3 regions of the Mesorhizobium sp. CC13 genome follow, and region 1 is predicted to be linked to each of the others. Evidence: predicted binding sites of a transcription regulator. Region 1 holds the regulator's gene; each other region holds the start of a gene.
The links. The regulator HrcA, encoded in region 1, represses chaperone genes, less so after heat shock. The targets are predictions, from matches to a motif close to GTTAGCACTCNCNNNNNGNGAGTGCTAAC.
Positions count from the first base shown of each region.

Region 1 (9,988 bases):
GACAGCGCCCATCAGGGTGGAGTGTGGCGGCAGTACCCCCACCCCTGACCCCTCCCCACAAGGGGGAGGGGGATTCTGGCTCCATCCCTGCCCGACTGCCCATGCCGATGTCGACAAGAGGCTGGCGGCAGGGCGGCGATCGTCCCCCTCCCCCTTGTGGGGAGGGGTCAGGGGTGGGGGTGCGTCGCGTCGCAAAGTGCCGAAGGAAAGACGCATCGTTCAGGCCGAACCGAGCTTGGCGCGGGCGAACTTCTGGAAGGCGCGGGCACGGTGGGACAGCGCATCAGGCTGGCCCGGCTTCCAGCCGTGCTTTTCTTCGGCGCTCATCTCGCCGAAGGTCTTGTCGAAGCCCTCGGGCAGGAACACCGGGTCATAGCCAAAGCCCATTTCGCCGCGCGGCGGCCAGACCAGCGTACCCTCGGCCTCGCCGCGGAAATATTCGGCGTGCCCGTCGGGCCAGGCGAGGCAGATGACGGCGACGAAGCGGCCGCTGCGCTGGTCCGGCTTCGTTGCGCCGCGCTCCTGCATGGCATCCTCGGTGCGCTGCATCGCCATGCCGAAGTCGCGGCTGCCGTCTTCCTTCTCGGCCCAGTTGGCGGTGTAGACGCCGGGCGCGCCGTCGAGCGCGTCGACGACCAGGCCGGAATCGTCTGAAAGCGCCGGCAGGCCGGTCTTCTCGGCGGCGGCATGCGCCTTGATGTAGGCGTTCTGCTCGAAGGTCGTGCCGGTCTCGTCGGGCTCGGGCAGGCCATACTCCCTGGCCGACCTGGCCTCGAAGCCGAACGGTGCCATCAGGTCGGCGAACTCGCGCAGCTTGCCGGCGTTGTGGCTGGCGATGACGATCTTCCTGTCGGCGAGTTCACGCATCAAAGTCCCCAGATTCTCGGTTCGGCGATCTCCAGCGAATTGCCGTCGGGATCGCGAAAATAGATGGAGCGGCCGCCGTTCGGCCACTCGAAATCGGCTTCGATGGCGATGCCCTCGCCCTCGAGCCGCTGCTTCCAGTCTTCGATCTCGCTTGCGGTGCCGGCAAAGCAGAGATGGCCCTGGCCAGTCGTGCCATGCGGCGGCACCGGCAGCCTGGCGTCGGGCTTCGGCGGCTGGCGCGTGGCGTCCGCGTTGAACAGCAAAAGCACGCCCTGGCCGCAACGGAAGAACACGTGGCGGCCTTCCACCCTGGCGATCCGCGTCAGCCCCATCACCTCGCCGTAGAATTTCTCCGCGGCGTCGAGATCGGCGACATAGAGGGCGGATTCGAGGATGGCGGAGGGCTGCACCTAGACACCCCCCGCTGGCCTGCCGGCCATCTCCCCCGCAAGGGGGGAGATTGGCTGTGGCAGCCGCACCGCCTCAACGTCGAAATCGCAACAGGATCGCCCGCAGTTGAGCTGCCGATCTCCCCCCTTGCGGGGGAGATGGCCGGCAGGCCAGAGGGGGGTGTCTAGGTGCGACGTCATCGCCTTCGTTGCTTACGCCACCGCCATCTGCTGCAGGCTGACCAGCCGCGAGATGCCCTTGCGGGCGAGGCCCATCAGCTGCAGGAACTCCTCCTCCGAGAACGGAACGCCCTCGGCGGTGCCCTGGATCTCGACGATGCCGCCCTTGCCGGTCATGACGAAGTTGGCGTCGGTGCCAGCCGCGGAATCCTCGAGATAGTCGAGGTCGATCACCGCCTGGCCGTCATGGATACCGCAGGAAATGGCCGCGACATGGTCCTTGAGCACCTTGTCGACGCTGACCATCTGGCGCGCTTCCATCCAGCGCAGGCAATCGTGAAGGGCAATCCAGGCGCCGGTGATCGACGCCGTGCGCGTGCCGCCGTCGGCCTGGATCACGTCGCAGTCGACGGTGATCTGGCGCTCGCCCAAGGCCTGCATGTCGACCACGGCGCGCAAGGAGCGGCCGATCAGCCGCTGGATCTCCAGCGTGCGTCCGCCCTGCTTGCCGGCCGATGCCTCGCGGCGCATGCGCTCGCCGGTCGAACGCGGCAGCATGCCGTATTCGGCCGTGACCCAGCCCTTGCCGGAATTGCGCATCCAGCCCGGCACCTTCTCCTCGAGGCTCGCCGTGCACAGCACATGCGTGTCGCCGAACTTGACCAGGCACGAGCCTTCGGCGTGCTTGGACACGTTGCGCTCGAAGGAGATGGCGCGCATTTCGTCGAACTGGCGTTTGGAGGGGCGCATGCGGGTTCTTTCTCAGGAATTTGGCAGATGTCGCCGGCTTGTAGCCCCATGCCCACGGGAGCGCAAAGGAAAACCGGCAAGCCGGACCATGGTTGTGTTCGGGCCGGCGCTGTCTATATCATTCGAGGCGGAGACCAAGAAGAAGATGACCAAAGCGGTTACCGACCCCAGCCTGCAGTCCCTCGACATGCGCTCGCGCGACATCTTCCGGCGCATCGTCGAATCCTACCTGCGCGACGGCGAGCCGATGGGCTCGCGCAACCTGTCGCGCATGCTGCCCTCGTCGCTGTCGCCGGCCACCGTGCGCAACGTCATGAGCGACCTCGAACATCTTGGCCTCGTCTATGCGCCGCACATCTCCGCCGGCCGCCTGCCGACGCAGAAGGGCCTCAGGTTCTTCGTCGACGCCTTCATGGAACTGGGCGACCTCTCCGACGAGGAACGCCGCACCATCGACGCCCAGGTCAAGGCCTCGGGCGACGGCGCCTCGCTCGAGCACATGCTGACCGAGGCGAGCCAGATGCTGTCGGGCCTGTCGCGCGGCGCGGGCCTCGTGCTCGCCACCAAGAACGAGGTGCCGCTCAAGCACATCGAGTTCATCCAGCTGGAGCCGTCGCGGGCGCTCGTGGTGCTGGTGTCGCAGAACGGCGACGTCGAGAACCGCGTCGTCGAGCTGCCGCTGGGGGTCACGCTGTCCCAGCTGCAGGAGGCCACCAACTTCCTCAACGCCCATATCCGCGGCCGCACGCTGGCCGAGGCGCGCACCGAGATCGCCCGCCTCAAGGACGAGACCAAGGCAGCGCTCGACACGCTGTCGCAGCAGCTGGTCGAGAAGGGCCTCGCCGTCTGGGCCGGGGCCGACAGCGGCCTGCCGGCCCGCCTCATCGTGCGCGGCCGCGCCAACCTGCTGGAAAACGTCACCGCCCAGGCCGACATCGAGCTGCTCAAGCACCTGTTCGAGGACATGGAGACGCAGGACGGGCTGATCCAGCTGCTCGACCTCGCCGAGGAGGGCTCCGGCGTGCGCATCTTCATCGGCTCGGAAAACCGGCTGTTCTCGCTTTCGGGCTCGTCGCTGGTGGTGGCACCCTATCGCGACAAGGACGCCCGCGTCGTCGGCGCGCTCGGCGTCATCGGCCCGACCCGGCTCAACTATGCGCGCATCGTGCCGATGGTGGACTATACGGCGCAGCTTATTTCGCGCATGCTGCGATAGCCGCACAGCCAGGGGAGACCCAGATGGCGCTCGAACAGATCAAGGCCCAGATCGCGGTCCTGTTTCAGGAAATGGTCAACCAGCCCGAGGACGCCCACGAGCTGCAGGAGCAGATCCGCGAGAAGCTCGCCGAGCTGCGCGCGCAAGGCCTGCCGCTGCCGCAGGACCTGGTCGAACTCGAACGGCGCCTCGACGCCGACCTTTCATAGCCGCCGCTGCTTCGCTTCATGAAGCGCCGGGCTCGACCCGGCGCAAGATCATGCTTCGACGCGGGTCCAGTCAGCCGAACTTGCGCTGGGCATCGAGCGCGAGCCCCATCCCGACGCTGCCGAAGGCATCGCCCTGCACCACCTTGGCGCCGGGGACGAGCTCGAGGATGCTCTGGCGTGCCAGCGGGATGGCGGTCGAGCCACCCGTCAGGAACACGGCGGTGATGTCCTCGGCGCGCACGCCGGCCTCGGTCAGCGTGTCGGCGACGGTGGCGGTGACACGGCCGACCTCGGTGCGGATCGTGTCTTCCAGCTGCCCGCGGGTGAAGGAAGCGGAGAAATGCGCAGCCGGCAGGTCGACCTCGACGGTGGCGCGGTCGGCGTCGGTGAGCTCGATCTTGGCCTTTTCGACCCGGGTCGCGAGCGCGTGGCCGAAACGCTGCTCGACCACCTCGATCATGCGGTCGACCAGGTCGGGCCGGGCCGCCTCGAAGCGGATCTGGCGCAGGTCGAGCTTGGCCTTGGGGGTATAGAGCAGGTTGATGCGCTGCCACGTTGCCAGGTCGATGAAGTAGCCGGCCGGCAGGTTGCGCTTGCCGTCCTTGGTCGGCGTCAGATAGCCGAGCTCGGGCATGACATGGGCGATCGAGAGCAAGCGGTCGAAATCGGTGCCGCCGATGTGGACGCCGCGGTTGGCGAGGATGTCGGCCTTGCGTTCGGGGGCGGCCGCGCGCTCGGGCGAGACGCGGACGATGGAGAAGTCGGAGGTGCCGCCGCCCATGTCGACGATGAGCGCCAGTTCCTCGCCGGCAACCGTGCGCTCGTAGTCGAGGGCGGCAGCGATGGGTTCGAACTGGAAGTCGATGTGCTTGAAGCCCTGCTTGCGGGCGGCCTTTTCGAGCTCGCCCTGAGCTTCGGCATCGGCCTTGGCGTCCTCGTCGACGAACTGGACCGGACGGCCGAGCACGACGTTTTCGACCGCTTCGCCAACATGGCCTTCGAGCTTGTCCTTGAGGTGGCCGACGAACATGCCGATGATGTCGGTGAAGGCGATCTGCCTGGCCTTGATGCGCGTCTTCTCGTGCACCAGGGACGAGCCGAGAACGCTCTTCAGGGCGCGCATCAGGCGGCCCTCGGCGCCATCGGTGTACTCGCCGATGGCGCGGCGGCCCATGGCGGTGTTGTCGTCCTCGAAGTTGAAAAAGATGGCCGACGGCAGGGTGACGCTCTCGCCCTCCAGCGCAACGAGGCGCGGCCGGCCGTTCTCGATGACGCCGACGGTGGAATTGGAAGTGCCGAAGTCTATGCCGCCGTAAGCCGGTCGCATCTGAATATCCTGAATCTTGCTGCGTGAACGGGCGGCCTGAGCAATGAGGCCGCAGCGGGACCGTGCGCGTACACGAGCAGGCATGACATGTCGATGACCGAAACGGCGATTTCGGCAAAATGTGATCGCTGGCCCAAGCGACGCGACATTTGCTGGAAACGGCATTTGTGCCATAGAGCCGGCGATCAACCGACAATCAGGCTGTTCCGATGACGCTTGCAGGATTTCTCGCCTATAGCGGCGCGCTCGCCATTGCCGCGGCCATACCGGGCCCCGGCGTGACCGCACTCGTGGCGCGGGCGCTCGGCTCGGGCTTCCGCTCGTCGCTCGCCATGTCGCTCGGGCTGGTGCTGGGCGACCTGACCTATCTCACCGCCGTGGTGTTGGGGCTCGCCATGGTGGCGCAGACCTTCGGCATGGTGTTCCTGGCGATCAAGTGGCTCGGCGTCGCCTACCTCGCCTGGCTCGCCTGGAGCTTCTGGACCAGCGGCATCACGCCCGAGACGATCGAGGCGAAGAAGGGCAAGGACGGCTTCCTCCCCAGCCTGCTGGCCGGGCTGACGCTGACGCTCGGCAACCCCAAGACGATGATCTTCTACCTGGCGATCACACCGACGGTGATCGACCTGAGGTCGGTGACGCTGGCCGACTACGGTGTCCTCGTGGCGATCACCGTCGTGGTGCTGCTGCTGGTGCTGGTGCCCTATCTGGCGCTGGCCTCGCAGGCGCGCTGGTTCCTGAAGACGCCCAGGGCGCTGAAGGCGCTGAACCGCACCGCGGCCGCCTTCATGGTGGGTGCGGCGGCAGCGATCGCCGCCCGCCAGTAAGGGTGTTCCGAGAATCTCATTCCAATGACGGCGCATTGGCGGAAACGCATTTCCGTGCAATGCCGCTAATCAGGATGCGACCCACTCGGAATCTGCCCGGCGACACCCTATCTTCGTCGCCGGCAATGCGTCATCCAGGCAGGGAGCGAACCGTATGAACAAGCCCGTCACCCCCACGCGCGTACCCGGCCGCGGGCGCATCTACGGTTCGATCACCGAGACGATCGGCGACACGCCGCTGGTCAGGCTCGACAAGTTCGCCAAGGAACGGGGCGTGGCGGCGAACCTGCTCGCCAAGCTCGAATTCTTCAACCCCATCGCCAGCGTCAAGGACCGCATCGGCGTGGCGATGGTCGAGGCGCTGGAGGCATCGGGCCGGATCACGCCCGGCAAGAGCACGCTGATCGAGCCGACCTCGGGCAATACCGGCATCGCGCTCGCCTTCGCCGCGGCGGCCAAGGGCTACAAGCTGATCCTGACCATGCCGGAGACCATGTCGATCGAGCGCCGCAAGATGCTGGCGCTGCTCGGCGCCGAACTGGTGCTGACCGAAGGCGCAAAGGGCATGAAAGGCGCCATCGCCAAGGCGGAGGAACTGGTGCAGACCATCCCCAACGCCGTCATCCCGCAGCAGTTCGAGAACCCGGCCAACCCGGAAATCCACCGCCAGACCACGGCCGAGGAGATCTGGAACGACACGCAGGGCGAGATCGACATCCTCGTCGCCGGCATCGGCACCGGCGGCACCATCACCGGCGTCGGCCAGGTGATCAAGGGCCGCAAGCCGTCGCTGCATGTGGTGGCGGTGGAACCGGAGGGTTCGCCGGTGCTTTCGGGCGGCCAACCGGGCCCGCACAAGATCCAGGGCATCGGCGCCGGCTTCGCGCCAAAGGTGCTGGACACCACGATCTACGACGAGATCGTCAAGGTCTCCAACGAGGAGGCCGTGGCAAACGCCCGGCTGGTGGCGCGGCTGGAAGGCGTGCCGGTCGGCATCTCCTCGGGTGCGGCGCTGCAGGCGGCGGTGGTCGTCGGCTCGCGGCCGGAGAACGCCGGCAAGAACATCGTGGTGGTGATCCCCTCCTTCGCCGAGCGCTACCTGTCGACGGTGCTGTTCGAGGGACTGGGCGGGTAGGCCAACTCCAGCACCTGCCGCCGCCCCGAGCGCCCTGCCGGCCGGCAGGGCATGTCTTACGGCTAGGCAGGAGGCAGCGATGAACGACACCTACCGCACGCTGCTGGTGAGCGTCACCGGGCGCGTGCAGGGCGTCAGCTTCAGGGTCTGGACGCTGCGGGAAGCGCAGCGGCTCGGCCTGCGCGGCTGGGTGCGCAACGAGCGCGACGGCTCGGTGCGGGCGCTGATCTCAGGCCCGGACAAGGCGGTCGAGGCGATGCTTGAGGCGTTGTGGGTCGGGCCGCGCGGCGCCGCGGTGACGAACGTCGTTGCCGAAGCGGCCGAGCAGCGGGACGTGCCGCCGGGCTTCGACATCACCGGCTGACGGCCCGCCGCATGGTGAGCCGCGCCGGTCCGTTACCTCACGGCTTCGGGAAAGGCTCGACGGTGCCCTTGAGCTTGATGGTGATCGGCTGGCCGAAGCGGTCCTTGGACTTGCCGGCCGGCACGCGGATCCAGCCCTCGCTGACGCAATATTCGCTGACATCCTCGCGCTCGCGGCCGTTGAACAGGATGCCGACGCCGCGCTCCAGCGCCTCGCCGTCGAAGAAGGGGCTGCGCGGGTCGATGCTCAGCCGGTCGGGAAGGGTCATTGCTCTCTCCAGGAGTTCGGGCGTCCTTGCGCGACGCGAAACGCGATTGCCCGCGCCGCGGGCGTTGCGAGGCCTGTTAAGGGCATTGGCGTCCAGCGTAAAGGCCCTGCCGCATCGGCCCGAAAATCGGCACCGATTTTCGCAAAGCACGATGCGCAGGTTCAAGGAGCTGGAGCGTCCCTGCGCGTCCAATCGGGGGCGCGGCGCTCCATGCTCAGTTGCGCCCCTGGAATGCGTTCTCGACATGCACCGGCCAGCGCCGGGGCAGCACCGCCACCATGTCGAAGCGTACCGAGAGCTTTCCGTAGTCGGGCTGGCGCGCCAGCCAGAGATCGGCCGCCGCCTCGATGCGCCGCTCCGAGCCATAAGCCAGCGCGTCCATCGCCTCGAGCAGCGTTTTCCGCGACTTGACCTCGACGATCAGCACCAGGTTGCCGCGCCTCGCGATCAGGTCGATCTCGCCGAGCTTCGTCCTGTAGCGCCGGGCGACGATCCGAAAACCCTTGAGCATGAGGGCAAGGGCGGCGAGCCATTCGCCGCGGTGGCCGCGGCTGTGCGCCTTCTGCCGGGCGAGCCGGTCAGTCACCCGCCCCTTCCTTGAGTTCGAGCAGGCGGCGGTAGAGCGCAGGCTTCTGCCGGCCGGTCATGCGCGCGGCTTCCGCCGCCGCCTTCGATGCCGGCATCTCCCTGGCCAGCGACACCAAGAGCTTGTCGATGTCCTCGACCGTTTCGGTGCGCGCCTCGGGCGGGGCGACGCAGATGACGATCTCGCCCTTCGGCGTGTCGGCCTCGGCATAATGCGCGGCGAGTTCGGCCAGCGTGCCGGTGCGGATCTCCTCGAAGGCCTTGGTGAGCTCGCGGCCGATCGCCGCCCGCCGGTCGCCCAGCACGTCGGCCATGGCCTCAAGCGTGTCGGCCAGCCGGCGCGGCGATTCGAACAGGATCAGCGTGCCGGGCACGGCCTTCAGCTCTTCCAGCCGCGACCGCTTCTGCCCGTCCTTGACCGGCGGGAAGCCGGCGAAGAAGAACGCGTCGGACGGCAGCCCGGACGCGGTCAGCGCGGCGAGCACGGCGGACGCGCCGGGGATGGGCACGACGCGGATGCCGTGCGCCTGCGCCTGCTCGACCAGACGGAAGCCGGGGTCGGAGACCAGCGGCGTGCCTGCGTCCGAGACCAGCGCCACGCTCCTGCCGCTCTCCAGCGCCTCGATCAGCCGCGGCCCGGCCTCGGCCGCATTGTGCTCGTGATAGGCGGTCGGCCGCTGGCGGATGCCGTAGCGGTCGAGCAGCACGCGGGTGACGCGCGTGTCCTCGCAGGCGACGTGATCGGCACCCGCAAGCGTTTCCAGCGCGCGCAGGGTGATGTCGCCGAGATTGCCGATCGGAGTGGCGACCAGATAGAGCGCCGGATCGAGCGGCCGCGCCGCGATCTCGGTCTGCCCGACCACATAAACCCGCCTTTTTTCGCCTGTCTGCACCGAGCCCCGCTTGCCGTCCGATTCAGGGTGACGGCCCTTGGCTTCTGTTTGGCACGGCGAGCGCCGGCTTGCAAAAGGTTGTGATCGGCTCCGCCATGGCTTTGCCATAGTGCGGGACGGTAATCGCGGCCGCGGATCGGCATAGCGATTCGCTAACAAAGGCAAAAGCACCAGCCATGCCCCATCGCTTCGACGCCTTCATCTCCCGCATCGACGCCGCCACCAAGGCGGTTCCCCCCTCAGGCCTTGTAGGCGACCAGCACCGCCCCCGCCGCGATCAGCGCGACGCCGAGCCAGTTCGCCGGGCCAAGACGCTCGCCCAGAAAGACGGCGCCAAACACCGCGACAAGAACGACGCTTAGCTTGTCGATCGGCGCCACCTGCGCGGCGTTGCCCAGTTTCAGGGCGCGGAAATAGCACAGCCACGAAGCGCCCGTGGCGAGACCCGAGAGAGCCAGGAAGGCATAGGTCTTCCCCGAAATCGTGCCCAGCGCCTGCGCCTGCCCGGTCGCGGTCACGATCCCCGCCAGGACCAGAAGGATGACCACGGTCCTGATCAGCGTGGCGAAATCGGAATTGACGTTCTCGACGCCGACCTTGGCGAAGATCGCCGTCAGCGCCGCGAAGACGGCGGACAGCACCGCCCAGAACTGCCAGGATTCGAGGGGCATGTCTGGCTCCGTGGAATGGTCTAGCTGGCCATTGGATGGCTGCCCGGTCATCTCTATGCCAACAACCGAAAGACCAGTTGGACGGAAACAAGCATGCCGGATCGCCGCGACCAGAATTATTCCATATCCGATCTTCGCGACAGGCCGGAATTTGCTTCGACGGTGGCCGAACGCGTCTGGAACGCCTGGTGGCGCGACCAGGGGGTCGGGCTCGATCACCTGCAAGGGCTGGTCGACGAGAGCTTGACGCCCGCCGGCCGCCCGATGGCGCTCGTCGCCCATGACGGCGACACCTTCCTCGGCACCG
Region 1 is NZ_JARDJI010000021.1:27,781-37,768, forward strand. It holds gene rdgB (RdgB/HAM1 family non-canonical purine NTP pyrophosphatase) at 220-867, opposite strand; gene PV773_RS21555 (VOC family protein) at 867-1,277, opposite strand; gene rph (ribonuclease PH) at 1,470-2,186, opposite strand; gene hrcA (heat-inducible transcriptional repressor HrcA) at 2,332-3,402, shown strand; gene PV773_RS21570 (hypothetical protein) at 3,426-3,611, shown strand; gene PV773_RS21575 (Hsp70 family protein) at 3,682-4,938, opposite strand; gene PV773_RS21580 (LysE family translocator) at 5,148-5,765, shown strand; gene cysK (cysteine synthase A) at 5,920-6,900, shown strand; gene PV773_RS21590 (acylphosphatase) at 6,980-7,264, shown strand; gene PV773_RS21595 (DUF3297 family protein) at 7,302-7,532, opposite strand; gene PV773_RS21600 (YraN family protein) at 7,747-8,118, opposite strand; gene rsmI (16S rRNA (cytidine(1402)-2'-O)-methyltransferase) at 8,111-9,010, opposite strand; gene PV773_RS21610 (EamA family transporter) at 9,250-9,681, opposite strand; gene PV773_RS21615 (GNAT family N-acetyltransferase) at 9,775-9,988, shown strand, end outside.

Region 2 (9,988 bases), on a different contig from region 1:
CTGGATGTTGACCAGCCCATCGATCTGCGACAGCGCCTGGGCATTGCCGCCGGCAGCGGCCGGCGACAGCGCGGCCAAGTTGGGATTGAACGGCGTGATGTTCGCGGCCAGCTCCGAGTGGTTGATCTGGACATTGCGCGACAACAGCACCGAGACGATCGAGATACCGATCGACGAGCCGATGTTGCGCACCAGGCTGAAAAGGCTCGCTGCATCCGTTCGGTATTGCGGGGCGAGCGTGGCGAACGCGACCGTCGACAGCGGCACGAAAACGAGGCCGAGGCCGAGACCCTGCAGGATACCGGTCGAGACGATCAGGAAGCTGTCCATCTGCGGCGTGAAACCGGTCATGTAATAGAGCGAGGCCGCGGTGAAGACGAGCCCCGTCACCACGAGGATGCGGGCGTCGACGGCCCGGATCAGGCGGCCGACCAAGAGCATCGAGATCATCGTGCCGACGCCGCGCGGCGCCATGACGATGCCCGTGGTTATGGTCGGATAGCCGTAGATGCGCGACAGCATCGGCGGCAGCAGCGCGAGGCTCGCCAGCAGGATCACGCCGATCACGAAGATGAAGACCAGCCCGGTCACGAAATTGCGGTCGGTGAAGATTTTCGGCTCGATGAATGTCCTGTCCGACGTCATCATGTGGACGGCGAAGATCCAGAACCCGGTGATCGACAGGCCGAGTTCGATCCAGATCTCGGCGGCGGAGAACCAGTCGACCTCGCCGCCGCGGTCGAGCATCAGCTGCAGGGCGCCGACGCCGAGCGACAGCATCGCGAAGCCGAAGAAGTCGAAGCCGCGCAGGCGTTTGGCCACCGCCGGCAGGTAGGCTGCCAGGCCGAGAAACGCGGCGATGCCGACCGGCAGGTTGATGAAGAACACCCAGCGCCAGTTGAAGCTCTCGGTGAGCCATCCGCCCAGCGTCGGGCCGATGATCGGACCGACCATGATGCCCGCGCCCCACATCGCCATGGCCTGGCCGTGGCGTTCCCTGGGGTTGATGTTGAGCAGGAAGGTCTGGCTGAGCGGCACGATGGCCGCGCCGAACACGCCCTGCAGCACGCGGAACAGCACCATAGACTCGAGGTTCCAGGCAGCGCCGCAGAGCATGGACGTGATCGTGAAGCCGACCACCGAAGCAAGGAAGAGCTGCTTGGCCCCGAACCGGTCGGCCAACCAGCCGGTCAGCGGCGTGATGATGGCCGCGGCCACGATATAGGAGGTCAGCACCCAGTTGATGGTGTCCTGGGAGGCGCCGAGGTCGCCGACCATCGACGGCAAGGCGACGTTGGCGATGGTGGTGTCGAGCACCTGCATCACGGTCGCCAGCATGATGGCGATCGTGATCAGGCCGCGATGCGGCACCTCGGTGAAGGACTTTTCGGCTGTCTGGCTCATGGAAGCGGCCCTGTGGGCAAGATTGCGGGCCGCCAGGCGGCGACCTCACCCGTGTATTCGGCCCGCCAGCCGCACGACGCGGCAGGCGGGTTCGTTCGTTCCGGCGATCGGCGCTATTCGGCGGCCACGGCGTGCCCGAACATCGAACCGAAGCCGCGCGAAACGCCCGTGTCGATCGACACCGTCGCGCTCATGCCGGTACGCAGCGCCGGCCTTGCGGCGTCGTCGTCGAGCTTGATGCGGACGGGAATGCGCTGCGTGACCTTGACCCAGTTGCCGGTGGCGTTCTGCGCCGGCAGCAGCGAGAACTCCGCACCGGTGCCGGCGCCGATCGCTACGACCGTGCCGCGGAAGGTCCGATCGGGATAGGTGTCGAGCACGATCTCGGCCTCCTGGCCGGGCTTCATGTTGGTGAGCTGCGTTTCCTTGAAGTTCGCTTCCACCCAGGTGTCGCCGGTCTCGACCAGGCTGAACACCGGCGTGCCGGTGCCGACGAACTGGCCGACCTTGAAGGAGGCGGCCTGCGAGACCGTGCCGTCGGCCGGCGCGCGCACCGTGGTTTGCGCCAGGCTGAACGCGGCCTTGTCGCGCGCCGCCTGCGCCGACAGCACGGTCGGATGCTGTTCGGTCGGAATATCCGGGTTGCCACCCAGCGCCGCCTTGGCGCTGACGATGCCCTGGAGGGCGGCGCTGTGCTGCTCCTTGGCCTTGTCGAGGTCCATGCGCGCCTCGTCGAGCGCCGACTGGGCGTTGACCCCCTTGCGGACGAGATCGTTGCTGCGGTCGAATTGCGACTGGGCAAAGTCGAGCGCGCTGGCGGCTACGCGTTCCTGCGCGGTGGCCTGGCTGTAGGCGGCCCGCAGCTGCTCGACGTTGAGCCGTGCGGCGGCAAGGGTCGCGTCGGCCTGGGCGAACGCGATCCGGTACGGTTCCGGGTCGACCTCGAAGAGGATATCGCCGGCCTTGACTGAGGCATTGTCGGCCACGCCGACCTTGACGATGCGCCCGGCGGCTTCCGAGGCGATGCTCACCTTGGCCTGGCGCAGGTTGGCGTTCTCGGTCTCCTGGTAGCGGCCGCCGGTCACCCAGTAGTACCCACCGGCGGCGACGAGCGCCAAGGGCAGCGCCGCCATGGCGAGGAAGCGGCCGCGGTTGCGGCGCGCGGGTGCGGCTGCAGCGGGCTGCGGCTCACTCGCCGCGCTTTCGAGTTCCGTCTTCTGGCTGTTCTCGTTCACTTTTGCCACCGCGTTCATTTCTTCGTCTCTCTCGTGCTATTCGTTTCGCCGGCTGCGTGGGCGGTCAGGTTGTCGACGACCGTGCGCAGGCCGTGGACCGTTGCCAGGCGCTCCTCCTGGGAAAGGCCCGCCAGCGCGAGTTCGTACACCTCGCCGGCAACCGCCTTGACCTTGGCAAAGGCATCGCGCGCCTTGTCGGTCGGGAAGATCATGCGCACCCGCCTATCGGCAGTTGCCTGACGGCGCTCGATCCAGCCGCCCTCCTCCATTCGGTCCAGCAGACGCGACACGCTGATCGGCTCGATCTCGAGGAGTTCGGCGAGACGCGCCTGCGCTACCCCCTCCTCCTTGACCAGCCTGACAAGCAAGCGCCACTGCGCCGCCGACAGGCCATATTCGCTGCCGCGCTGCTCGAAGCAGCGCCGCATCAGGCGCGCCGCGTCGTGAATGAGGAAACCCAATCTTTCGATGCCGTCCGTTTTCATGAGCACCATATATTATAAGCATGCTTACCTTTCAAGCACCAATTGAACTCCGACACACCGATTTGTGAACCTCATGCGACAGGTTGCCCCCTGTGGACGTGATTAAGATGCCGTTAATCGTCCTCCACGATCCTTTTCGCAGACGGGCCAGCCCCAGGAGCCAGGCATGCAGGCGCCACTCATCAACAGACGGGCAATACTCGGCGCGGCGGCGATCGGCCTGGTTCTGCCCACGCGCCTGATGGCCGGGCAGTTGCCTTCCGTGGAAGAGGTCGCCTTCGATCCCGAGATACCCGTCCTCGGCAATCCCGAGGGCGACGTCACGATCGTCGAGTACACGGACTATCAGTGCCCATACTGCAAGCTCAGCTACATCGAGATGATGAAGGTGATGGCCGAAGACCCGGGCATTCGCGTCGTCATGCGCGACTGGCCGATCTTCGGACAGGTGTCGCGCAACGCGGCCCTTCTCACGCTCGCCGCAAACAGCCAGGGCCGCTACGCCGAGGCCTTCCACATCCTGATGACCAACCGCGAGCGCCTGTCGTTCAAGCGCACGGCGCAGCTGCTGCAGGAAGTCGGGGTCGACATGGAACTGGCCCGGCGGGAAATCGCGACCAGGGGGGACAGCTTCGTCGGCATCCTGTCGCGCACCGAAGCCCAGGCCAAGGCCTTTGAGTTGCCGGGAACTCCGGGCTTCCTCATCGGCACCGCCCTCTACAAGCGTGGCATGACGGCCGACGACTTCCGCAAGGCGGTCGCCGCGGCAAGAGCCGCCGCCAGGGCATAAATACCCAAAGAATCATCTCGCCGCGCGACTGCCGTTCCCTTGACTCGCAAATGGCGAAAGACTATCTCACCGCCACGCTAGCACTCACCAACAGCGAGTGCTAACGGGGTCCGGTTGCGCCGGACGGAGGCATTCTTTCACCTTTTCACCGAGGAAATTCAAATGGCAAAGTCGAAGTTCCGCCCGCTTCATGACCGCGTGGTCGTTCGCAGGGTCGAATCCGAAGAGAAGACCAAGGGTGGCATCATCATCCCCGACACCGCCAAGGAAAAGCCGCAGGAAGGCGAAGTGATCGCCGTGGGCTCGGGTGCTCGCGACGAGAACGGCAAGCTGGTCCCACTGGACGTCAAGGCCGGCGACCGCGTCCTGTTCGGCAAGTGGTCCGGCACCGAAGTGAAGCTCAATGGCGAAGACCTTCTGATCATGAAGGAATCCGACATCATGGGCATCATCGGCTGATCCAGCCGACCCGCATCCATCCAATGTGAAATTCGGGTCCTTGCCAAAGGAACCCAACCAGGAGCTAAACATGGCTGCCAAGGAAGTAAAATTCTCCCGCGACGCCCGTGAGCGCATGCTTGCCGGTGTCAACATCCTCGCCGACGCGGTGAAGGTGACCCTCGGCCCGAAGGGCCGCAACGTCGTGATCGACAAGTCGTTCGGCGCTCCGCGCATCACCAAGGACGGCGTCACCGTCGCCAAGGAGATCGAGCTGGCCGACAAGTTCGAGAACATGGGCGCCCAGATGGTCCGCGAAGTCGCTTCGAAGACCAACGACATCGCCGGTGACGGCACCACCACCGCCACCGTTCTCGCCCAGGCGATCGTCCAGGAGGGCGCCAAGGCTGTTGCCGCCGGCATGAACCCGATGGACCTGAAGCGCGGCATCGACCTGGCCGTCGCCGAAGTCGTCACCGACCTCGTCAAGAAGGCCAAGAAGATCAAGACCTCGGAAGAAGTCGCCCAGGTCGGCACCATTTCGGCCAACGGCGAGAAGTCGATCGGCGAGATGATCGCCGAGGCCATGCAGAAGGTCGGCAACGAAGGCGTCATCACCGTCGAGGAAGCCAAGACCGCCGAGACCGAACTCGAAGTCGTCGAAGGCATGCAGTTCGACCGCGGCTACCTGTCGCCCTACTTCGTCACCAACCCCGACAAGATGGTTGCTGACCTCGAGGACGCCTACATCCTGCTCCACGAGAAGAAGCTGTCGAACCTCCAGGCCATGCTGCCGGTCCTCGAGGCCGTCGTGCAGACCTCGAAGCCGCTGCTCATCATCTCGGAAGACGTCGAAGGCGAGGCCCTGGCCACGCTCGTCGTCAACAAGCTGCGTGGCGGCCTGAAGATCGCTGCCGTCAAGGCTCCGGGCTTCGGCGATCGCCGCAAGGCCATGCTGGAAGACATCGCCATCCTGACCGGTGGCCAGGTCATCTCCGAAGACCTCGGCATCAAGCTCGAGAACGTCGGCCTCAACATGCTCGGCCGCGCCAAGAAGGTGTCGATCTCCAAGGAGAACACCACCATCGTCGACGGCGCCGGCAAGAAGGCCGAGATCCAGGGCCGCGTCGCCCAGATCAAGCAGCAGATCGAAGAGACCACTTCGGACTACGACCGTGAGAAGCTCCAGGAGCGTCTCGCCAAGCTGGCCGGCGGCGTTGCCGTCATCCGCGTCGGCGGCGCGACCGAGATCGAGGTCAAGGAAAAGAAGGACCGCGTCGACGACGCCCTGAACGCAACCCGCGCTGCCGTCGAAGAGGGCATCGTCCCGGGCGGCGGCACGGCTCTGCTGCGTTCGTCTTCGGTCATCAAGGCCAAGGGCGAGAACCCCGACCAGGAAGCCGGCATCAACATCGTTCGCCGCGCCCTCCAGGCTCCGGTTCGCCAGATCGCTGCCAACGCCGGCGCTGAAGCGTCGATCGTCGCCGGCAAGATCCTCGAGAACAAGAGCGTCACGTTCGGCTACAACGCCCAGACCGGCGAGTTCGGCGACATGATCGCCATGGGCATCGTCGATCCGGTCAAGGTCGTCCGCACGGCCCTGCAGGACGCCGCTTCGGTCGCCGGCCTGCTGGTCACCACCGAGGCCATGATCGCTGAGGCTCCGAAGAAGGACTCCCCGATGCCGGCTATGCCCGGCGGCGGCATGGGCGGCATGGGTGGCATGGACTTCTAAGTCCAGCTTCCAGAAGCTTACGGAAAGGGCGCCCTCGGGCGCCCTTTTCTGTTTGGAGCCAAAGCAATTCCAGGAAAAGTGCGAGGCGGTTTTCCGTCCGGAATTGCGTAAAAACAAAGAGACAGAGCGTTTTCGCGGTTCGAAGAAAGGCGGAGGCGCTCCAGCGTGTCCGAGCCCTACGCGGCGCGCAGGACCGAAACGCCACCGTCAACGAAGGCCGCGATGCGCTCGTCGACAACGTTTCCCTCGACTATCAGCGTCGTCAGGTCGCCGAGCACGCCGACCTGGAATGGCGACACGGCGCCCAGCTTGTCGCTTGTCGCAAGCACCGCCGTTTCGGCGGAGCACGATATCAGCTGCCGCTTGATCGCTGCCTCCTCCATGTCCCCGGTGGTCAGCCCCTGGGTCGCATGCACGCCCGTGACCCCAAGGAAAAACAGATCGGCGCGAATCCGTGAAATCGCTTCGGCCGCAAGAGCTCCGACCGCCACCATCGAGTGACGGAAGAGTTTTCCGCCGATAACGACGACGTCGACGTTTGGCTTATCCTCCAGCGCAACGGCGATGGTCGGGCTATGGGTGATGGCCGTGAAGCGCACCTCGGCCGGCAAGTGCCGGATGATCTCCAGGTTCGACGTGCCACCGTCGAACACCACCGTCATGCCGTCCCCGATCATCGCGGCGCCAGCCTTGCCGAGGGCCGGCTTGGCTTGCATCGCCATGGTCCGACGCTCTGCGATCGGGACCGCCGTTGGCGACACCGGCATCGCGCCGCCATGCACGCGCAACAGCAATCCTTCCGCCGCAAGTTCCCTCAGATCGCGCCTGATCGTGTCTTCCGACAGCTGCAGTTCATGGCTGAGACGCTTGGCTATGACCTGCCCGTCTCTGTCCAGGAGGTCGAGGATCAAACGCTTGCGTTGGCTGGTGAGCACTTTCGAGAAATCCGTCAGTTCAGCGATATCACATGATATTGCATGAAATCGCATGAAGATATACTAATTTCGTGCAGATTCGTGCAAAACCAGGAGATATCATGAACGCCGTTTCCAAACCGATGCTCATCTTGATCGCCGGCCCCTATCGCTCCGGCACGGGCGACGACCCGATCAAGATGGCAGAAAATCTGAGCCGTCTCGAAAGCGTCGCCGTTCCGCTCTTTCGGGCTGGCCACATCCCGATGATCGGCGAATGGGTGGCGCTTCCACTCGGGCGTCAGGTCGGTTCGCGGGGTGCCGGCGATCCGCTCTATGACGAATTCGCCTACCCGGTCGCCGACCGGCTGCTGTGCCATTGCGATGCCGTCCTGCGCTTGCCCGGCGCATCGAAGGGCGCCGACGAGGATGTGCGCCTAGCCGTGGAGCGCGGTCTCAAGGTCTACTACGACCTTTCCGAAGTGCCGGGAGCGGCGTGAGGCCCCAGCCCCTTTTTCGGTCCGCCAAATTTCCCGAAAAATATTTGCAACGAGGCGGAACCTTTTCCGCACGTCGACGTTTCCGCCCTGTTCGAGGTACGTCCGGATGGAGAAATCCTGAAGGAAAACCGAAGGACACATAGGACGCCTCCAGCACTCTCCAAAGGTGCGGGAGGCGTTCTGTTTTGGGGCCCTCGCCATGGGTGCTGCGCCTGAACCGATTAGGTTTCCCAGCCGGCCCAATCTCCGCTTGATGCCCAGTGTGCAACGCGATAGGCCGTTGCCCGCAACGTCATTTTCCCGGAGACAGATCGTGACAGCCCAGAAGACCAGAACCGAGACCGACACCTTCGGACCGATCGAAGTGGCGGCGGACCGCTACTGGGGTGCGCAGGCGCAGCGTTCGCTGGGCAACTTCAAGATCGGCTGGGAGAAGCAGCCCCTGTCGGTCGTCCGGGCGCTGGGCATCGTCAAGCGCGCCGCAGCCGAAGCCAACATGGCGCTCGGCCGTCTCGACCCGAAGGTCGGCGACACCATCGTCGCCGCCGCCCAGGAAGTCATCGACGGCAAGCTCAACGACCACTTCCCGCTGGTCGTGTGGCAGACCGGCTCGGGCACGCAGTCGAACATGAACGCCAACGAGGTGATCTCGAACCGCGCCATCGAGATGCTGGGCGGCGAGATGGGCTCAAAGAAGCCGGTCCACCCCAATGACCACGTCAACATGAGCCAGTCGTCGAACGACACCTATCCGACGGCCATGCACATCGCCTGCGCCGAGCGCATCGTCCACGACCTGTTGCCGGCGCTGAAGCACCTGCATGCCGCACTCGACAAGAAGGCGCGCGAATTCGACCACATCATCAAGATCGGCCGCACCCACACGCAGGACGCGACGCCGCTGACGCTCGGCCAGGAGTTCGGCGGCTATGCCGCGCAGGTCGCCTCGTCGATCAGGCGCGTCGAGCTGACGCTGCCGGGCCTGTGCGAGCTCGCCCAGGGCGGCACCGCCGTCGGCACCGGCCTCAACGCGCCGATCGGCTTCGCCGAGAAGGTGGCCGAGCAGATCGCCGCCATCACCGGCCTGCCCTTCGTCACCGCGCCGAACAAGTTCGAAGCGCTCGCCGCGCACGACTCGATGGTGTTCAGCCATGGCGCCATCAACGCAGCTGCGGCCGCGCTGTTCAAGATCGCCAACGACATCCGCTTCCTCGGTTCGGGCCCGCGTTCGGGCCTCGGCGAGCTGGCGCTGCCGGAAAACGAACCCGGCTCGTCGATCATGCCGGGCAAGGTCAACCCGACCCAGTGCGAGGCGCTGACCCAGGTCTGCGTCCAGGTGTTCGGCAACAACGCGGCGCTGACCTTCGCCGGCAGCCAGGGCCACTTCGAGCTCAACGTCTACAACCCGGTCATGGCCTACAACTTCCTGCAGTCGGTGCAGCTGATGGCCGATGCGGCGGTCTCCTTCACCGACAACTGCGTCGTCGGCATCGAGGCCCGCGAGGACAACATCAAGGCCGCTCTCGACCGCTCGTTGATGCTGGTCACCGCGCTGGCGCCGACCATCGGCTACGACAACGCCGCCAAGATCGCCAAGACCGCGCACAAGAACGGCACCACGCTGCGCGAGGAAGCGCTCGCCACCGGCCTCGTCAGCGCCGAAGACTATGACCGCATCGTCCGCCCCGAGGACATGACCCGTCCGGGCTGACTATCATCGGCGCAGCGGCCAGCCCGCTGCGCCGCCCTCTCCGCTTAGCGCGCTCGCCGCGATTCGCCGGAGCCGCCTGGCGAGCAAAACGCTCCAATTGTGAACGATCTGTCGACGAATTCGGACCTTTGGTGAACAGTTCGACTTCGCTACATGTGGGCCATCGAATTTTCCACGGAGCCCACATCAATGTCGAACGCTTCCATCGCATCTGCAAAGCCCGGCCTCGCAGCCAGTTCGTCGGCACTCATCCTTGCCGGCCGCGTGCTGCTGTCGATCATCTTCATCGTCGCCGGCTTTGCCAAGCTGACCGCCATCGCAGGCACGGCCGGCTATTTCGGCAGCCTCGGTCTGCCCCTGCCGACGGTGACCACGGTGGTCGTCGGCGTCGTCGAGGTCGTGGCCGGCCTTGCGATCCTGGTCGGCTACCAGACGCGCATTGCCGCGATCGTGCTCGCCCTCTTCACGCTCGCCGCCTCCGCGGTCGCCCACACCGATCTCAATGACATGGTTCAGATGATGTTCCTGCAGAAGAACCTGGCGATTGCCGGCGGTCTCTTCGTGCTCGCCGCCGTCGGCCCCGGTACCCTGTCGGTCGACGCCCGCCGTCGCTGACATTCCCGATATCCTCCCAAGGAATGGCCCGGGCACGTCCCGGGCTTTTTCTCGCCCGGTCGCAATGTGCGGCACTGGGTGACTTTGCCGACCAGCAGGCGCATCCTCCCGGCAGAATGGGAAGTGCGCCGATGTCGAAGAACCTGCTGCTGCTCGCCGCT
Region 2 is NZ_JARDJI010000017.1:96,361-106,348, reverse strand. It holds gene PV773_RS19935 (DHA2 family efflux MFS transporter permease subunit) at 1-1,404, opposite strand, end outside; gene PV773_RS19930 (HlyD family secretion protein) at 1,518-2,657, opposite strand; gene PV773_RS19925 (MarR family transcriptional regulator) at 2,654-3,124, opposite strand; gene PV773_RS19920 (DsbA family protein) at 3,291-3,914, shown strand; gene groES (co-chaperone GroES) at 4,077-4,373, shown strand; gene groL (chaperonin GroEL) at 4,444-6,087, shown strand; gene PV773_RS19905 (DeoR/GlpR family DNA-binding transcription regulator) at 6,264-7,076, opposite strand; gene PV773_RS19900 (DUF4406 domain-containing protein) at 7,145-7,501, shown strand; gene fumC (class II fumarate hydratase) at 7,815-9,212, shown strand; gene PV773_RS19890 (DoxX family protein) at 9,402-9,827, shown strand; gene PV773_RS19885 (DoxX family protein) at 9,959-9,988, shown strand, end outside.
Region 2: a site for HrcA is predicted at 3,991-4,019, ahead of groES (co-chaperone GroES). Genes of this name have one in related genera too.

Region 3 (9,988 bases), on a different contig from region 1:
AGACCTCGTCGAACAGCCGGTTGACGTTGCGGTGCAGTGACAGGAACGGGTCCATGTCGTCGCCGCGATAGATCGCCGGAGCCTGGTTGTTGCCACGGCTCCATGGGATAAGGTGACGTACACTCATTGTCCGTTCCTTTCTTGTTTTACTTGTCCTTTCGCGTTTTGGTCACGACACCCCACCCCAAATCGTGATGGGTGTCGCGCTGTCCAGCTATTCGTAAGATCAGGCCGCTACCTTGCCTTCGATCCGCTTCGACGCGGACTTCTTGCCGGCGTCGGCGTTGATCGCGATCCGTCGCGGCTTCATCTCCTCGGGAATTTCCTTCCTGAGGTCGATGATCAGCAGGCCGTTCTCCAGCTTCGCATCGACGACACTCACATGGTCGGCGAGCTCGAAACGACGGGCAAACGGCCTCAGTGCCAGACCATGGTGGAGGTATAAGACCTCGCTATTTTCTGTCTTGGCGCCGTTGATCACGAGCAGGTTCGGCTCATGCGTGATCGAAAGCTCGTCTTCGGTGAAACCGGCTACCGCCAGGATGATCCGATAGGTGTCTTCGCCGAGCTTGGCGATGTCGTAAGGCGGCCAGTTGTCGCCATTTTGCGGAATGCTGGATTTTTCGAGCAGGTCGAAAATCCGGTCGAAGCCGATGCTCGACCTGTAGAAGGGAGAGAAGTCCATATTTGTTCTCATAGCTACATCCTCCTTGGAGCAACATAGGTACGAGGAAGCGCCAAGAAGCCTGGCGCTCCCTGACCGTGTCGGCCCTTTACAGCAGCCGACGAGCAATGAGTTGGGAAGCGATCTAGGCTGTGTCAAGGGGGATCAATCGATCCGACATTTTGACGGCTTGGCAGTGTATTCGCAGGCCGGAACCGCTGGAAAGCGCTCCTTCCAATGCCCATCTAGTCCGCTGGCAAATCGATGGAGATAAGCGATGACCATGACGCGGGAAGACGTTGTCTCGGTCCTCGGACCGGTGGACGATGCGACGATTGCAGAGGTGATCCTGTCCGGCGCTTCGCTTGAGGAACTGAGGGAGGCGTGGGGTTGGGCTTTTGGCGACGACGCGTTGATGGGGCAAGGCCGCCCTCTGCCCGGAACGCGGGTAGCGGCACTGATTGACTTGATTGAGCCCGACGATGACGAGATAGAGGGCCCGGCTGCACCGGGCCCAGGTGCTCACTGAATCGTAAACACCCCGTCCACCGCCTGCCACTCCGCAGGTTTGATCAGGCGGTGGTGGGCAACGCGCACGGAATGGAGCGCGCCTTCAAGTTCCTGTTCCCAGTAGCTCAGGAAACCTTTCAGCGTCGGGAATTCCGGTGCGAGGTCGTATTCCTGCCAGACGTAAAGTTGCAACAACCGCGGGTAATCAGGAAGGTGATAATGGATCTCCGCGGTCGTAAGGCCGTAACCCTCCATCTGGAGCCGAAATTCCCTGCTGACCACAAGCTTCTTCTCGGTCACCATCAAGCGTCCAATCTTTCCGGACGTTCGCGGTTGCCGCTCTGGTCGAATTTGCAGCCGACGTCGGCGCGGATTTCATCGAGCCGGCGAAGCGCATTCATGACAGCATCGAAAGTCACCGGGGCCGCAACGCCTGGTGGCTTGCGCAGGGCCGGTATGGATTCGACCGCGCATGCATCCGATGCCCAGGAGGCAAGAATGGCGCGCTTTTCCTGAATCTCGAGCTGATCGTCCGTCACCACATCGTCGGGATGGCTGAAGAACCGGGCCGGGAAAAGCAGACGGTCCAGTGACAGATCCGTGGTTTCAGGGGCGATCGAGGGGATGATCGTCGGGACGGTTCGTTCCATCGATGGTCCTCCGTTACAAAAAACTCCTTTGCGTTGACGTTCCGACGGGTCCTGGGCGGACCACCGTCGGACAAAAATTTTGGAGGATTCGAACGAAATTTCAAGCCCCCAGAATCACGCCGTCGCGGCGGATAGCTGCATGAATTCAGCGCGCTAGCACTCGGCAAGCCCGAGCGCTAAAAATTTTGCGGCCACCTCTTGAAACTCAAAAACACCTCACCCAGATCGATTGCGCGCGATGCCGAAGAGGGTCGCGCACCCCGCGCCGCACCGCTTCGGATGCAGCGCGGAGGAACCTCAAAAATCTGTTTGTCCATGAGGAGAACGACATGACGTTCCGTCCATTGCACGACCGTATCCTGGTCCGCCGCATCGAGGCCGAGGAAAAAACGGCCGGCGGCATCATCATCCCCGACACAGCCAAGGAGAAGCCGCAGGAAGGCGAGGTCATCGCCGTTGGTCCGGGCGCCCACGACGACAGCGGCCAGTTGCAGCCGCTCGACGTCAAGGTTGGCGACCGCATCCTGTTCGGCAAATGGTCCGGCACCGAGATCAGGCTCAATGGAGAGGATCTCCTGATCATGAAGGAGTCCGACGTGATGGGCGTGATCGATGCCGCGGCCCAGGCCAGGAAGGCCGCCTGAGTGGCACCCGGCGTTTAAGAAGGAGCAAGAAAAATGGCTGCTAAGGAAGTCAAATTCCATACCGAAGCCCGCGAGAAGATGCTGCGCGGTGTCGACATTCTCGCCAACGCTGTGAAGGTCACGCTCGGCCCCAAGGGCCGCAACGTTGTGATCGACAAGTCGTTCGGCGCCCCTCGCATCACCAAGGACGGTGTCACCGTCGCCAAGGAGATCGAGCTTGAAGACAAATTCGAGAACATGGGCGCACAGATGGTGCGCGAGGTCGCGTCCAAGACCAGCGACATCGCCGGCGACGGGACCACAACGGCGACGGTGCTTGCCCAGGCGATTGTCAAGGAAGGTGCCAAAGCTGTCGCTTCCGGCATGAACCCGATGGATTTGAAGCGTGGCATTGACAAGGCCGTCGACGCCGTGGTCGCCGAACTCAAGGTCAATGCTCGCAAGGTCACCAGGAACGACGAGATCGCCCAGGTCGGAACGATTTCGGCCAATGGTGACGCCGAAATTGGCCGTTTCCTCGCCGAGGCGATGCAAAAAGTCGGCAACGAGGGTGTTATCACGGTTGAGGAGGCAAAAACCGCCGAAACTGAACTCGAAGTCGTCGAAGGCATGCAGTTCGATCGCGGTTACCTGTCCCCCTATTTCGTCACCAACCAGGACAAGATGCGCGTCGAGTTGGAAGAGCCTTATGTCCTGATTCACGAAAAGAAGCTGTCCAACCTGCAGGCTTTGCTGCCGGTGCTTGAGGCGGTCGTCCAGTCCGGCAAGCCGCTGCTGATCATCGCGGAGGACGTCGAGGGCGAGGCGTTGGCTACCCTTGTCGTCAACAAGTTGCGAGGCGGCCTCAAGGTCGTTGCCGTCAAGGCGCCTGGCTTCGGCGATCGCCGCAAGGCGATGCTGGAAGATATCGCCATACTGACCGGCGGCACGGCGATCTCGGAAGATCTCGGCATCAAGCTTGAAAACGTGACGTTGAACATGCTGGGCCGCGCCAAGAAGGTGGTCGTCGAGAAGGAAAACACCACCATCGTTGACGGCGCCGGCTCCAGGACCGAGATCCAGGGGCGTGTTGCGCAGATCAAGGCCCAGATAGAGGAGACCACCTCGGACTACGATCGTGAGAAGCTGCAGGAACGCCTGGCCAAACTCGCCGGGGGCGTCGCCGTCATTCGCGTCGGCGGCTCGACCGAGGTCGAGGTGAAGGAGCGCAAGGATCGCGTCGATGACGCCATGCATGCCACCCGCGCCGCAGTTGAAGAAGGTGTGTTGCCGGGCGGCGGCGTGGCCCTGCTGCGCGCGGTAAAGGCGCTCGACAATGTCCAGGCCGACAATTCCGACCAGAAACATGGTGTCGAGATCGTGCGGCGCGCCCTCGAAGCGCCGGTGCGACAGATCGCGGAAAACGCTGGCGCCGAAGGCTCGATCATCGTCGGCAAACTGCGTGACAAGGCCGAGTTCGGCTATGGCTGGAACGCACAAACCAATGAGTTTGGCGACCTCTACAGCCAGGGCGTCATCGATCCGGTGAAAGTGGTGCGCACCGCACTTCAGGACGCTGCGTCCGTCGCTGGCTTGCTGGTCACCACCGAGGCGATGGTGGCCGAGAAGCCGAAGAAGGACGCGCCGCTGCCGGCGATGCCCGGCGGTGGCATGGACTTCTAAGAGACAGAGAGGCCGTGTCCGCGTCCATCCGGGCGCGGACACGGCCCCAGACGGGTGATGCCATGGATACGATCAACATCAACAAGATTGCGCCGCCGCAACGTGCGGCGTCCGAACTGAGTTATGAGGCCGATCTGAAAACCGTGCTGGAGCCAGTACTGACCGAAGTGCTCGACATGACTGAATCCGTAGGCTGGGACCGACGGAAGGCAGCGTACACGGTGATGTTCTTGGCGGCGCGGCAGTTGTCGGACGGAAAAGCGAACCCGAAGACGGATGCGAAAACGGATGTTTGACGGGCAACTGAAACTGGCGTTCGCCGGCAAATGAGAGGAACGGACAATATCGTCCGTTCACGGTAGACCCGATGGCCAGCCGGTGGCGTCGAAAGGAGGAAACTAGAGTTCGGGGCCGAAAAATGACTACGCATTCGTCCAGTTATCTTGCTGCGCTTTCGGCAATCTTTCTTGTTCTGGCGTCGGCGCCCGCATTGGCAGCCGCACCGCAGCCCGCTATTAGCGCCAGCGCCGAGCGCCCTCTTCCCGATGTTTTGCAAGAAGTGACGCCGGCTGTCGTCAACATTGCGGTCACCTCCGGCTCCGCAGCCCAGACCAATCCGCTTTACAATGATCCGTTCTTCCGGCGCTATTTCAACATGCCCGATGCGCAGCCGAGATTGAGCGCCGGATCGGGCGTCATCGTCGACGCCGAAAAGGGGTTCGTCCTCACCAACCATCACGTTGTTGCCGACGCCAGCGAGATCACGGTGACGCTGAAGGATCGGCGCCGCTTCACAGCTGAATTGATCGGCAGCGACCAGGCGACCGACGTCGCGTTGCTCAGGATCAAGGGCGACCGGCTTACGGCCCTCCCCCTTGGTGATTCCGATGCGCTTCGCGTCGGCGAACCGGTGGTGGCGATCGGCAATCCATTTGGTCTCGGCCAAACCGTTACCTCTGGTATCGTCAGTGCGCTTGGCCGCAGCGGCATCAACATCGAGGGCTACGAAGATTTTATCCAGACTGATGCCTCGATCAATCCGGGCAATTCCGGCGGCGCATTGGTGACACATGACGGGCGTTTGGTTGGCATTAACACTGCCATCATCGCGCCGGCCGGCGGCAATATCGGCATTGGTTTCGCTGTCCCGATCGCGATGGCGTCGACTGTGATGAAGCAACTCATTGAGCATGGCGAGGTGCGGCGGGGTCGTATCGGCATCGCCATCCAGGATTTGACGCCGGACCTCGCAGACGCGCTCAAACTCGCCGAGAATTCCGGCGCCGTTGTCAGCAGCGTCGAAGACGGCTCGCCTGCTGCCCAAGCCGGGTTACTGGCCGGCGACGTGATCGTCAGTGTCGATCAGCACCCGATCTCCGGCTCAGCCGATCTGCGAAACCGGGTTGGCCTGGCACCCGCCGGATCGGAGGTGGGCATCGAGTACCTGCGCGACGGCGCGCGAAAGTCTGTCACTGTGCGTATCGAACCTGAAAAGGGAGCAAAAACGGCGGCGCTGCCCGATCGTTTGGAGGGCGCGCAAATCGAAGATGCCGCCGGAAACGTGTTCGTTTCCCGCGTCGACGAAGGCAGCGCCGCAGCCCGCGCCGGCCTGCGAGCTGGGGACGTGATTGTCGCGGTCAACCGGCAGCCGGTCACAACCACGGTCGAACTGGCCACGGCACTGCGCAACACCGCCGGCACGATCGCGCTGGATCTGTTTCGCGGTGGGGCGAAGCTCTTCCTGGTTATCCGCTAGGAGCGCACCATCCGAGTAGAGCAACGTGTTCATCGATTGGGAGAAGGAGATGAAAAAATCTGTTCGATGGATAATCGCCGCAGGAGCGGCCATTGCAGCGGCGTTGATCCCGGTTCCGGCGCTCGCGCAGTATCAACCAGCAAATCCTCAAGAGTTAACCGGCTTCTGGCTGACGACACCGCATCCTGACCTGGCGATCCGACCCGGCGAGACCGAGTCGATCCCGCTGACTTTGCGTAACGACAATCTGCCGCCTCAGCGTGCGTCGCTGGAGGTGTCAGGCATTCCCGATGGCTGGAAATGGTCGATCAAGGGTGGCAACCGCGAGGTTGGGGCCGTCATTGTGTCGCCCAATGCCACGGAAGAGGTCAAGCTCGAGCTGACGCCACCGGAAGGTGCGACCGGCACGAGCGTGCCGATCGACGTCAAGGCTCGCTACGGCAATCAAACGGCCGATTTGCCGATTACCGTGAAACTATCGGATGCATCCGAGGGCGGCTTGGAACTGAAGCCGGAATTGCCGGCGCTGCGGGGTACTGCGCGCTCGACCTTCAGCTTCAAGGTCGAAGTGACCAACAACGGCGCCGAGGAAAGCTTGGTCAACCTGGCCGCCACTGCCCCCGAAGGCTTCCAGACACGCTTTAAGCGCGGGTATGGCTCGGAAGAAATCACCGGCTTGCCAATCGAAGCCGGCGCCACTCAAAACATTACGCTCGAGGTCACGCCGGCACGCGCCGCGCCAGCTGGCAGCTATCCGATCGCCATGGAAGTTGCGGGGGGTGGCGCCAACGCTGCGACAGAACTCAGCATCGAGGTGACGGGTCAACCGGAGGTCGCGTTGAGCGGTCCCCAGGAACGGCTTTCGGGCCAAGCGGTTGCTGGCAAGGAAACGACTTTTCCCTTTACGCTTGCCAACGCTGGGACTGCGCCAGCGACGGATGTCGAACTTTCGGCCTCGCCACCCACTGGCTGGAAGGTGGAATTCGAGCCGAAGACCGTTGGCACGCTTGCGCCAAACGCCACAAGCGAAGTCAACGTGAAGATCACACCGTCCGAGCGTGCTATCGCCGGCGACTACATGATCAATGTTCGCGCCAGCGGTGGAAGCGTGTCGGAATCGGCGCAGTTCCGCGTGACGGTCAACACCTCGACAATGTGGGGTGTTGCCGGGCTCGGCGTCATTGCTGCTGCGGCGCTCGTCCTCGGCATGGCTGTGATGAGGTATGGGCGGCGATGAATACCACAGTCATAAAAGCAACTGGACTGGTCAAACGCTATGGCACGGCAACCGCGGTTGCAGGAATAGATCTGTCGGTTGACGCCGGCGAAGTTGTCGGCCTGCTCGGACCGAACGGCGCCGGCAAGACAACCACGATCCTGATGCTGCTCGGCCTGACCGAGCCGAGTGAAGGCAGCGTAAGAATCCTCGGTAAGGACCCACTGCGTCAGCCGCTTGAGGTCAAGCGCGAGGTGGGCTACCTGCCGGACGCCGTCGGCTTTTACGATGCCATGTCGGGCCGCGAGAACCTGGCCTACACCGCCCGTCTCGCCGGCATGTCGAAAGATCTTGCGCGTGAACGGATCGCCGCGGCACTTGACAAGGTGCGCCTGATTGATGTCGCCGACCGGCAGGTCGGTACCTATTCCCGTGGCATGCGGCAGCGCCTTGGCATTGCAGAACTCCTCATGCGCAGGTGCAGCGTTGCCATCCTCGACGAGCCGACTTCGGGTCTCGATCCCCAGTCGACCCAGGAACTGCTCGATCTGATCCAGGCGTTAAGCCGGGACGGCATGACCATTTTGTTGTCGTCGCACATGCTCAATGTTGTTCAATCGATCTGCCACCGCATCGCACTGTTCAATAAAGGCAAGATCGGATTTTTGGGCACGATCGAGCAGCTGGCAGCGCAAATTGGGGGCGGTGCCTTTGTCGTGGACGTTGAGGCGGACGGCATCGATCTGGCAAAGGCGGCCGGGGTGGCGCAAGGGATAAAATCTGTCGTACCGGGACGCCACGGACACTGGCTGGTCGAGGCTGAGCGCGACGTTCGACCGGAGCTCGCTCGCTTCGTCGTTGAAGGCGGCGGAGCGCTGAAGAACCTCGATTTGCGTCGGGCAAGTCTCGACCAGGCTTACACCCGCTATTTCAAGGAGGTTGGCCATGACGCGTGAAGGCTCACCCTTCAAAGGGGCCGCGACGATCGCCCTCAAGGAAGCGGCCGATCACATGACCAGCGCACGCATGCACCTGATCATGCTGCTTGTCCTGCTAACCGCCATAGGCGCTGTTTATGGCGCGATCGGTCGCATCAGCCAAACCACGGCTGAGGATCCCTACCTGTTCCTCAAGTTGTTGACCGTCGCGCAAGAGCCCCTACCGTCGTTCGCTGCATTCCTCGGCTTTCTGCTGCCCCTCGTGGCAATCGCGCTCGGCTTCGATGCTATCAACGGCGAGCACTCGCGCCGGACCATGAGTCGGCTCCTCTCGCAGCCGATCTATCGGGACGCTGTACTCTTCGGAAAGTTCCTGGGTGGACTGCTGGTCATTGTGATCGCGCTGCTGACGCTATGGCTTCTCATGGTTGGCCTCGGCATCCTTTTCCTTGGCCTTCCGCCGTTGGCTGGAGACCTCGTTCGCGGCATCGCATATCTGGGGGTGACACTGGCATACGCTGGCGTCTGGTTGGCGCTTGCGATCACGTTTTCAACGGTCATTCGCTCGCCCGCCACTTCTGCGCTGGCGGCGCTGTCGGTCTGGCTGGTGCTGACAGTGTTCTGGGGAATGATCGCCCCGTTGATAGCAAATGCTGTTACTCCGATCGATCCGCTCGACCCGACGAGTGTCATCACGCAGTTTGAGACGCAGCAGGCTGTTGCAAGACTGTCGCCACAGATGCTCTACGGTGAAGTGACAGCGATGCTGCTCGACCCAGCCGCCCGCTCCGTCGGTCCGCTGTTCTTCGATCAGGTCCAGGGTGCAATCGTCGGCGCGCCGCTACCCACAATGCAGAGCCTTCTGATCGTATGGCCACAGATCTCAGGGCTCGTCGCTGCAATGATCCTGCTCTTCACCATTGCCTATGTCGTCTTCCAACGCCAGGAGGTCAGGGCATGACGTCGACGCGTCTTAGTCATAGCCTCGGCGCCTTCCGGCTAGACGGTCGCGAGCATCCGCTGCGCCTTGACGGCATGGCGCGAGGCACTGGTGAAGGCTACAGCGCCTTGCCCCCGCTTGGCAACGTGCATGAAATGTCCGAGCGCTGCGAGTTACAGACAATACTGCTTACCAAAGCGTCCGATGACGAAAGGAGGAAACCAATGGAACACAACCTGTTCGAACGTCCTGTCACCATCCTCGTCGGTCTCGGTTTCCCTACAGAGGTCAAATCCGTGACTGAAGCCATCGCAGTTCTTTACGAATGGCCACCGTCAAGAAGGGATCCGGCGCATGTGGTTGCTTTCCACGCCTGCAAGGCAGCGCTCGCCGGTGAGATCGAAGCGGAAACCGCCCGCGGCATGTTTGTCGCCTTTGCCCGGAGACATGACCTTCTTGCTCCGCAGATCGAGAATGTAGTCGGGGTCACTTCTGCTGAATGCGGTTACGGTGCATCGAACTGACGGCCAAGCTCGACCGTACGTCCTACATGCGAACTGACGGCCTTCGCGTTTCGGTTGAGCGTTGGTGGCGAAGTGATCGAAGGTATGATGAGCATTGGCCTGAATGAACACGCGGCCGCTCGCATAGATGGCAGCAAGCGGCGCCGCAAGGCTTTTCGTTTGGCGACGGAGGGGGCCGGTTGATCTCGTCAATTTGGAGACGACAACGCTTCTGAAGCCGCTTCCAGCGGGCCGCATCAACACACCGCAAAGCTTCGGCCTATCAGGCCAGCGCTCTGCGACTTGTTCCGCCATCGGCGTCAAAGAGGCTTACGGGCTGACGCAAGCCCGTTTTCTTCGGCTGGATAGACACCCTTGAGGACATCGTCGAAATGTCGGCTTGTTGCGGCATTGCACTCACAGGCGAGGGCTCTCAGGCCGTCGATGTCGCGAACGCCGAACCGAGCTCGTCCAGTGTCAATGACGCCTCGTTCCTTCAGATCAC
Region 3 is NZ_JARDJI010000014.1:47,854-57,841, reverse strand. It holds gene PV773_RS17875 (Hsp20/alpha crystallin family protein) at 1-127, opposite strand, end outside; gene PV773_RS17870 (Hsp20 family protein) at 227-697, opposite strand; gene PV773_RS17865 (hypothetical protein) at 942-1,193, shown strand; gene PV773_RS17860 (usg protein) at 1,187-1,477, opposite strand; gene PV773_RS17855 (hypothetical protein) at 1,477-1,824, opposite strand; gene groES (co-chaperone GroES) at 2,154-2,468, shown strand; gene groL (chaperonin GroEL) at 2,502-4,130, shown strand; gene PV773_RS17840 (hypothetical protein) at 4,193-4,426, shown strand; gene PV773_RS17835 (Do family serine endopeptidase) at 4,549-5,886, shown strand; gene PV773_RS17830 (NEW3 domain-containing protein) at 5,912-7,123, shown strand; gene PV773_RS17825 (ABC transporter ATP-binding protein) at 7,120-8,058, shown strand; gene PV773_RS17820 (ABC transporter permease subunit) at 8,048-9,001, shown strand; gene PV773_RS17815 (DUF982 domain-containing protein) at 9,205-9,504, shown strand; gene PV773_RS17810 (Crp/Fnr family transcriptional regulator) at 9,804-9,988, opposite strand, start outside.
Region 3: a site for HrcA is predicted at 1,977-2,005, ahead of groES (co-chaperone GroES). Genes of this name have one in related genera too.